DNA from 3 places in the Kitasatospora sp. NPDC091257 genome. Region 1 is predicted to be linked to each of the others. Evidence: riboswitches for the same ligand, from Rfam matches in the RefSeq annotation. Region 1 holds a riboswitch; each other region holds the start of a gene.
The links. A riboswitch is a leader RNA that binds a small molecule or an ion and turns the genes downstream of it on or off. The one in region 1 is predicted to bind cyclic di-AMP.

Region 1 (2,255 bases):
GGACCAGCAGCGCCGGCTGGACCAGGAGAAGGTCGAGGCCTCCGCCGTGCTCGCCTCGCTGGACACCACCACCAAGGACCTGAACCAGGCCAAGGCGGACGTCAACACCAAGCTGAAGGCCGCCCAGGACCTGCTGAACTCGCTGAGCGCCACCGACCGCGCCGCGCTGAAGGCCCAGCAGGCGCAGGACGACCGCGCCTCCCGCGGCAGCGACCGGGTCGACCTCAGCAGCCTGCCGCCGGCCAGCGGCTACGCGGCCGTGGCGATGGCCAAGGCGATGAGCAAGCAGGGCTCGCCGTACGTGTGGGGCGCCACCGGCTCGACCACCTTCGACTGCTCGGGCCTGATGGTCTGGGCGTACGGGCAGGCGGGCGTCTCGCTGCCGCGCACCTCGCAGGAGCAGGGCCACTACGGCACCCGGGTGCCCTCGCTGGACCAGGCCCAGCCGGGCGACCTGGTGGTCTACGGCAACGACATGCACCACGTCGGGATGTACATCGGCAACGGCATGGTGGTCCACGCGCCGCACACCGGTGACGTGGTGAAGGTGATGAAGGCCGACGCGATGTCGATCAACACCATCCGCCGGGTCTGACGGCCCGACACGCCCGCGGGCCCCTCCGGGGGCTGTGAAAAGCGCCACCCCTCGCGCGGGGGTGGCGTTCGGCTTTCCGCCCCTTCGCGGCCACATGCTGAGAACTGATCAGCCTTCTGTGTGCCAGTGGTCACCATCGGTCATTTTCACAGAAGAACTTGGGAAATCTTCGGTCTTTTTTCTGACAAGGATTTGAACGGATCACGGTTCAGTTACTAGGGTCGTGCCCTGAACCACCGCACTGTCGATCGCCCAGCCAGGGTGGCGGCGGTGGTTACCGTCGAGTTCGTGAGGCAGCGGGGCAGGTCGAAGCGACTGCCCGACAGGGGAGCCCAGTGGTTTGGGGGCGCTGCGGAGCGGAGCCGGGGAACCACGTTCCTCCGGGGTGAATCGACGCCAGGTCGGCCGATGGAACGGCCGTGAGGCGTCGTAGGGCATGCTTCCGGCCCGAACCCGTCAGCTCACCCGGTAGGCGGACGTAGGAAGAAGGAGTCCGCCTTCGTGGCGTCCCATCGTCGTCCCAAGCCCGCAGGCCGCGCCCGGGTCTCGATCCTGACCGGTGTCGCCGCGGCAGCCGTCGTCCTCTCCGCTCAAGGTGCCCACGCCGACCCGCAGCCGACCAAGGAACAGGTCAAGGGGCAGGTCGACCAGCTCAACGAGCAGGCCGAGATCGCGACCGAGAACTACAACGCGGCCCAGGCCAAGCAGCAGGAGCTGGAGAAGCAGGTCTCCGGCATGCAGGACCAGGTGGCCCGTCAGCAGGCCCAGGTCACCGAGCTCCAGGGCGGCCTGGCCGAGATCGCCGGCGAGCAGTACCGCAACGGGGGCATATCCCCGACCGTCCAGCTGATGTTCTCCTCCAGCCCGGACACCTTCCTCAGCCAGGCCGACGCGCTGAACCAGGCCGGCAGCACCCAGAAGGGTCAGCTGAAGGAGCTCCAGGAGCAGCAGCGCAAGCTCGACCAGGACCGCAACGAGGCCCAGGGCAAGCTCGCCGAGCTGGAGTCGACCACCCAGCAGCTGAAGGCCTCCAAGGAGGAGGTCCAGGGCAAGCTGAAGGCGGCCCAGGACCTGCTCAACACGCTGACCGAGCAGGAGCGCCAGGCGCTGCGCCAGGCCGAGGAGAAGGCCGCGGCCGACGCCAAGGCCAAGGCCGACGCCGCCCAGGCCCAGCAGCAGCAGGCCGACCGCGCCTCCCGCGACAACAGCCGCGGCGACCTCGCGACCGGCTCGTCCGGCTCGTCCGCCTCGACCGCCTCCTCCCCGGTGAAGGTGGCCCCGGGCAGCTCGCGCGGTGCCGCCGCGCTCTCGGCCGCCGCCTCCAAGATCGGCAGCCCGTACGTCTGGGGCGCCACCGGCCCGGGCTCCTTCGACTGCTCCGGCCTGATGGTCTGGGCGTTCAACCAGGCGGGCGTGTCGCTGCCGCGCACCTCGCAGGCGCAGGCCTCGGCCGGCACCCGGATCGGCTCGGACATCTCCCAGGCCCAGCCCGGCGACCTGCTGATCTTCTACACCGACGCCCACCACGTCGGCATCTACGCGGGCAACGGCCAGGTGCTGCACGCGCCCAAGCCGGGCGCGTCGGTGCGCTACGAGGCCGTCACCAACATGCCGCTGGCCTCCATCGTGCGGGTCTGATCACCGCTCGGACGCTTCCAGG
Region 2 (2,255 bases), on a different contig from region 1:
GATCGATTCGCCCCGCAGCAGCGGTGGTTCCGAAAACCCTCGGGGCTCAGCGGCCCCGGGTCAGAGCGCGACGCCGTGCGCGCGCAGGTAGGCGACCGGGTTGATGTCCGAGCCGTACTCCGAGCCGTTGCGGATCTCGAAGTGCAGGTGCGGGCCGGTCACGTTGCCGGTGGCGCCGGAGAGGCCGATCTGCTGGCCGACGGTGACGGCCTGACCGATCCTCACGCCGATCGAGGAGAGGTGCGCGTACTCGGCGTAGTGGCCGTCGGCGAGCTTGATCTCGACCTCGTTGCCGTAGGCGCCGCCGTTGCCGGCCTTGACCACGACGCCGTTGGCGACGGCGCGCAGCGGGGTGCCGGTGGAGGCGACGAAGTCCTGGCCGGTGTGGTGGCCGGAGGCCCACATCGAGCCGGCCACGCCGTAGGCGGTGCCGAGCTTCGGGTTGGCCAGCGGGGCGACGAAGCCGGAGGTGGCGGCGGCGACCGGAGTGGCGGTCACGACCGCGGCCGGAGCGGCGACCTGCAGCTGGGTCTGGAGCTGGGCGGAGGGCTTGGCGGCCTCGGTCTTCACCTGGACCTGGGCCTGCGGCTTGGCGGCCTGGGTCGCCGGAGCGGCCGGCTGGGCGGGCTTCGCCGGGGCGGCCGGCTTGGCCGGGGCGGCGTCGGCGGCCGGCGCGGCGGCGTGGCCCGACAGCGCGAGCTGCTGGCCCGGGAAGATCAGGTTCGGGTTGGCACCGACCACCGAGCGGTTCTGCTCGTACAGCGCGTGCCAGCCGCCCTCGACGTTCTTGGCGTCGGCGATCTTGGACAGGGTGTCGCCGCTGACGACGCGGTAGCTCTCCTGCGCGGCCGGGGTGGCCGGGGCAGCGGCCGGCGCGGCCGACTTGGCGTCCGTGGAGGCGGCGGCCTGCGCGGCCGGGGCGGCCGGAACGGTGTGGGCCTGGGCGCTCACCGCGGTGACGAGCGGGAGGGCGAAGGAGACACCGGTGACGGCGGTCGCGATGCCGATACGGGCGGCGCGGGGCAGGGCGATACGACGAGCCTGAGCAGGCATGGAATTTTCCTCTCCGACGCCTGCGAGGTGAGCTGTCGGGTTCGGGCTGGAGTTGCCCGGCCGCATGCGCGGCTTCACCCCTAGCCGGTCCTGGACGCCCGCGCCCTGAGGCGCGAACTCCGGTCCGGCGACTTACCTGTGGGTCCCCCGCTCCTGCCGTACAGAGTTCGTTTCGAACCACCGGGCAGCGGCAGGACTCGGCGTTCCACCCGGTGGATCCGTCCGGACTGGCCGGGCGGTCGCTGAACTAAAACCCATCCGTTCGGGTGAAGCAATGTCGATCTCTTGAAAGGGCAACCATCTCCCCCGTTCCGGTGACCCTCCGCAGACCGGACCCCACGGTGCGTACACAACCCATTCACCCCCCGCCACTGATCCACGACCCTGCGCCGAGATCGGCGACGGACCGCAGCCACCCGTTCACGCACCGCCGACCGTCAACACACCCACCGGTGACCCTTGTCACGTGCGCCCCGGCAGCGCAGGATTCGCCCGTGGCCACCTCCGAGGCCGGCACCCTGCGCCTGGGCACCGCGCAGGGTCGCTGGGTACTACTGGCGACCGTGCTCGGCTCCAGCATGGCGATGCTCGACGGCACCGTGGTGAACGTCGCCCTGCCCCGGATCGGCGCCGACCTCGGCGCCTCCCTGGCGTCCCTGCAATGGACTCTGAACGCCTATCTGCTCACCCTGGCGGGCCTGATCCTGCTCGGCGGCGCGCTCGGCGACCGGTACGGGCGGCGCAAGGTCTTCCTGATCGGCGTGGTCTGGTTCGCCATCGCCTCCGCGGCCTGCGCCGCGGCGCCGAACATCCACGTGCTGATCGCCGCCCGCGCCGTCCAGGGCATCGGCGGGGCGCTGCTCACCCCCGGCTCGCTCGCCATGCTCCAGGCCGTCTTCCACCCCGACGACCGCTCGGCCGCGGTCGGGCTCTGGTCCGGCCTCGGCGGGGTGTCCGCCGCGATCGGCCCCTTCCTCGGCGGCTGGCTGGTGGACGGCCCCGGCTGGCGCTGGATCTTCCTGTTGAACCTGCCGCTCGCCGCCGCCGTGATCGCGGTGACCACCCGGTCGGTGCCGGAGACCCGGGACGAGGCCGCCACCGGCCGCTTCGACGTGCTCGGCGCCGTGCTCGCCGCCCTCGCGCTCGGCGCGATCACCTACGCGCTGACCGCGGCGGGCGAGGGCCTGTCCCCGGCGGTCTGG
Region 3 (2,255 bases), on a different contig from region 1:
ACGCGGTGGCCGGCGGCGACGAGCAGCGGACGCAGGTGCCGGTAGGCGGCCCGGCTGTCGAGCATGCCCGGGAGCAGGACGACGGGGGTGCCGTCGCCCTGCCGGGTGTCGTCGAAGGCGATCCGGCCGCCGGGAACGGTCAGGTACTGGGTGCTCGGGGTGATGGTGCCGTTCATGGGGTCCTCCTCGGGCCGCCGGTGCGGGACATCGGCGCGCGGGCCGATAGCCATAAAGCTAAGGCTAATAGCCTTAGCCGTCAAGCGAACGGCCGGGTGAGGGGTGGAGCGGAAGGAGCGGAAGGGATGATCAGACTCCCTCCACCTTGAACGGGTCGTGCTCGCTGAGCAGCTTCTCCAGCCTGGCCTGGTCCACCCGGGTGACCATCTCGTTGGACTCCTGCCGGTCCCGGATCACCTTCGCCAGCGTGAACGCCGAGGTGACGGTGTAGAGGAGGCCGATCCCGAGGAAGGCCCTGGTCCATCCGCCGACCGGCAGGTAGGCGATCCCGACGGCGAGGGCGACGCCCGACAGGGCGAAGGAGAGGACGGCCTGGATGTGGTACGCGGCCGTGGTGCGGGTCTGCATCGATGTGCTCATGGCGCCAGGATGTGGCCGCCCGGCCGGGGTGCACATGAGTAGGAGTACTCAGATGGGACCGTGCGCGAGGGGGGTGTTCGCCGGTGTCGTTCGTTGACGTCCGATCACTTTGCCCTAGGCTGCTCCGAACGGATGGCTTGGAATCAGAGCCTCCTAGGATTAACGTTTGATAACGCAGCGCGGTTGTCAACGCCGTACCCAGACGGCACCGTGCGCCGTCGCCTAATCCCGCCGACCCGCCTCCGGGCAGGTCAGGGAGCCGGGGAACCACGTTCCTTGGGGTGAATCGGCGGGGCCCCGGCCCAGCCGTAGGAGACCTTCCTGCTCCGAACCCGTCAGCTAACCCGGTAGGCGCGAAGGAAGGAAAGGAGCGCGCCTCCGTGGCGTCGACGCACACCCCGGCACACCCGGCCGGCTTCGCAGCCGGTACCCAGCTCCTCGACCACCCCGGCACGGACGGCCCCGAGGCCTTCGGCCCGGAGGACTTCCCCGCGGAGGTCGAGACCAACCGCCACCGGATGCCGCGTCAGACCCGCGGAGCCTCCCCACTGCTCGGCGTCACCGCCGTCGCCGCCACCCTGGGCGCCACCGGCTTCGCCTCGGCGACCCCGGCCGCCGCCCCCGCCGTCGAGGCCCCGGACGAGACCCCGGTCGCCCTCTCCGCCGACCCCGGACTCGCGCTCGCCGCCCGCATCCAGCACCAGGCCGACAGCCAGCGCACCGCCGCCGAGGAGACCGCCCGGCTCCAGGCCGCGCAGGAGGCGGAGGCCAAGGCCGTCGCCAAGGAGGCCGAGGCCAAGCGCGCCGCCGAGGAGGCCGAGCGGGTCAAGGCCGCCGCCCTCACCCTCCCGGTGAAGGACTACCGGCTCTCCGCCCACTACGGCCAGAGCGCCCGCTACTGGGCCAACCTGCACACCGGCCTGGACTTCGCCGCCGACACCGGCACCCCGGTCTACGCGCTCGGCCAGGGCACCATCACCTCGGCCGGCTGGGCCGGCTCGTACGGCTACCGGATCGTCGAGACCCTGCCCGACGGCACCGAGATCTGGTACTGCCACCTCTCCTCGATCACCAAGGGCTCCGGCAAGGTCGCCCCCGGCCAGCAGATCGGCAAGGTCGGCGCGACCGGCAACGTCACCGGGCCGCACCTGCACATGGAGGTCCGCCCCGGCGGCGGCGCCCCGGTCGACCCGGAGCCCTGGCTCCAGCAGCGCGGCCTCAACCCCTGACCCGCGCGAGAAACCCGGTGCACCCGCGAGAGGCCCGCGCACCCGCGCGAGAAACCCGACGCGCACGCGAGAAGGCCCCGGCCCGGAGCAGCGGCTCCGGGCCGGGGCCTTCGTGCGAGGTCTCACTCCTCGGCGGGCAGCTGCGCCAGGTACGCCTCGATCTCCTCCTGGCCCGGCTCCGGCGCCAGCTCCGGGAACTCCGTCACCAGCAGCCGGGGCAGCCCCGGCACCGTCCACCCGCCGAACAGGTCGAGCGCCGCGTCGACCGCCGCCTCCTCGAACTGCCCGAAGTCCCCGGCCAGTTCGTCCGGCATCGGCCGCCCCTGCGCGGTCAGCTCGGCCAGGTTGCGGTAGCTGCGCCGCATCAGGCCCTGCTCCAGCAGCCGCCGGGCGCCGTCCGTGGCCATGCCGACCGACAGCACCCGGCCC

Region 2: linked by a shared signal. The riboswitch ahead of ACIQOV_RS12895 (peptidoglycan DD-metalloendopeptidase family protein) and the one ahead of ACIQOV_RS05475 (NlpC/P60 family protein) in region 1 are both predicted to bind cyclic di-AMP.
Region 3: linked by a shared signal. The riboswitch ahead of ACIQOV_RS15550 (M23 family metallopeptidase) and the one ahead of ACIQOV_RS05475 (NlpC/P60 family protein) in region 1 are both predicted to bind cyclic di-AMP.

Annotation. Positions count from the first base shown of each region.
Region 1 covers NZ_JBIVVI010000070.1:3,823-6,077, forward strand. The annotation lists gene ACIQOV_RS05470 (NlpC/P60 family protein) at 1-595, shown strand, start outside; cyclic di-AMP (ydaO/yuaA leader) riboswitch at 933-1,086, shown strand; gene ACIQOV_RS05475 (NlpC/P60 family protein) at 1,097-2,233, shown strand.
Region 2 covers NZ_JBIVVI010000211.1:6,386-8,640, reverse strand. The annotation lists gene ACIQOV_RS12895 (peptidoglycan DD-metalloendopeptidase family protein) at 61-1,053, opposite strand; cyclic di-AMP (ydaO/yuaA leader) riboswitch at 1,056-1,256, opposite strand; gene ACIQOV_RS12890 (MFS transporter) at 1,548-2,255, shown strand, end outside.
Region 3 covers NZ_JBIVVI010000280.1:4,894-7,148, forward strand. The annotation lists gene ACIQOV_RS15540 (alpha/beta fold hydrolase) at 1-176, opposite strand, end outside; gene ACIQOV_RS15545 (YiaA/YiaB family inner membrane protein) at 307-597, opposite strand; cyclic di-AMP (ydaO/yuaA leader) riboswitch at 807-965, shown strand; gene ACIQOV_RS15550 (M23 family metallopeptidase) at 978-1,826, shown strand; gene ACIQOV_RS15555 (hypothetical protein) at 1,949-2,255, opposite strand, start outside.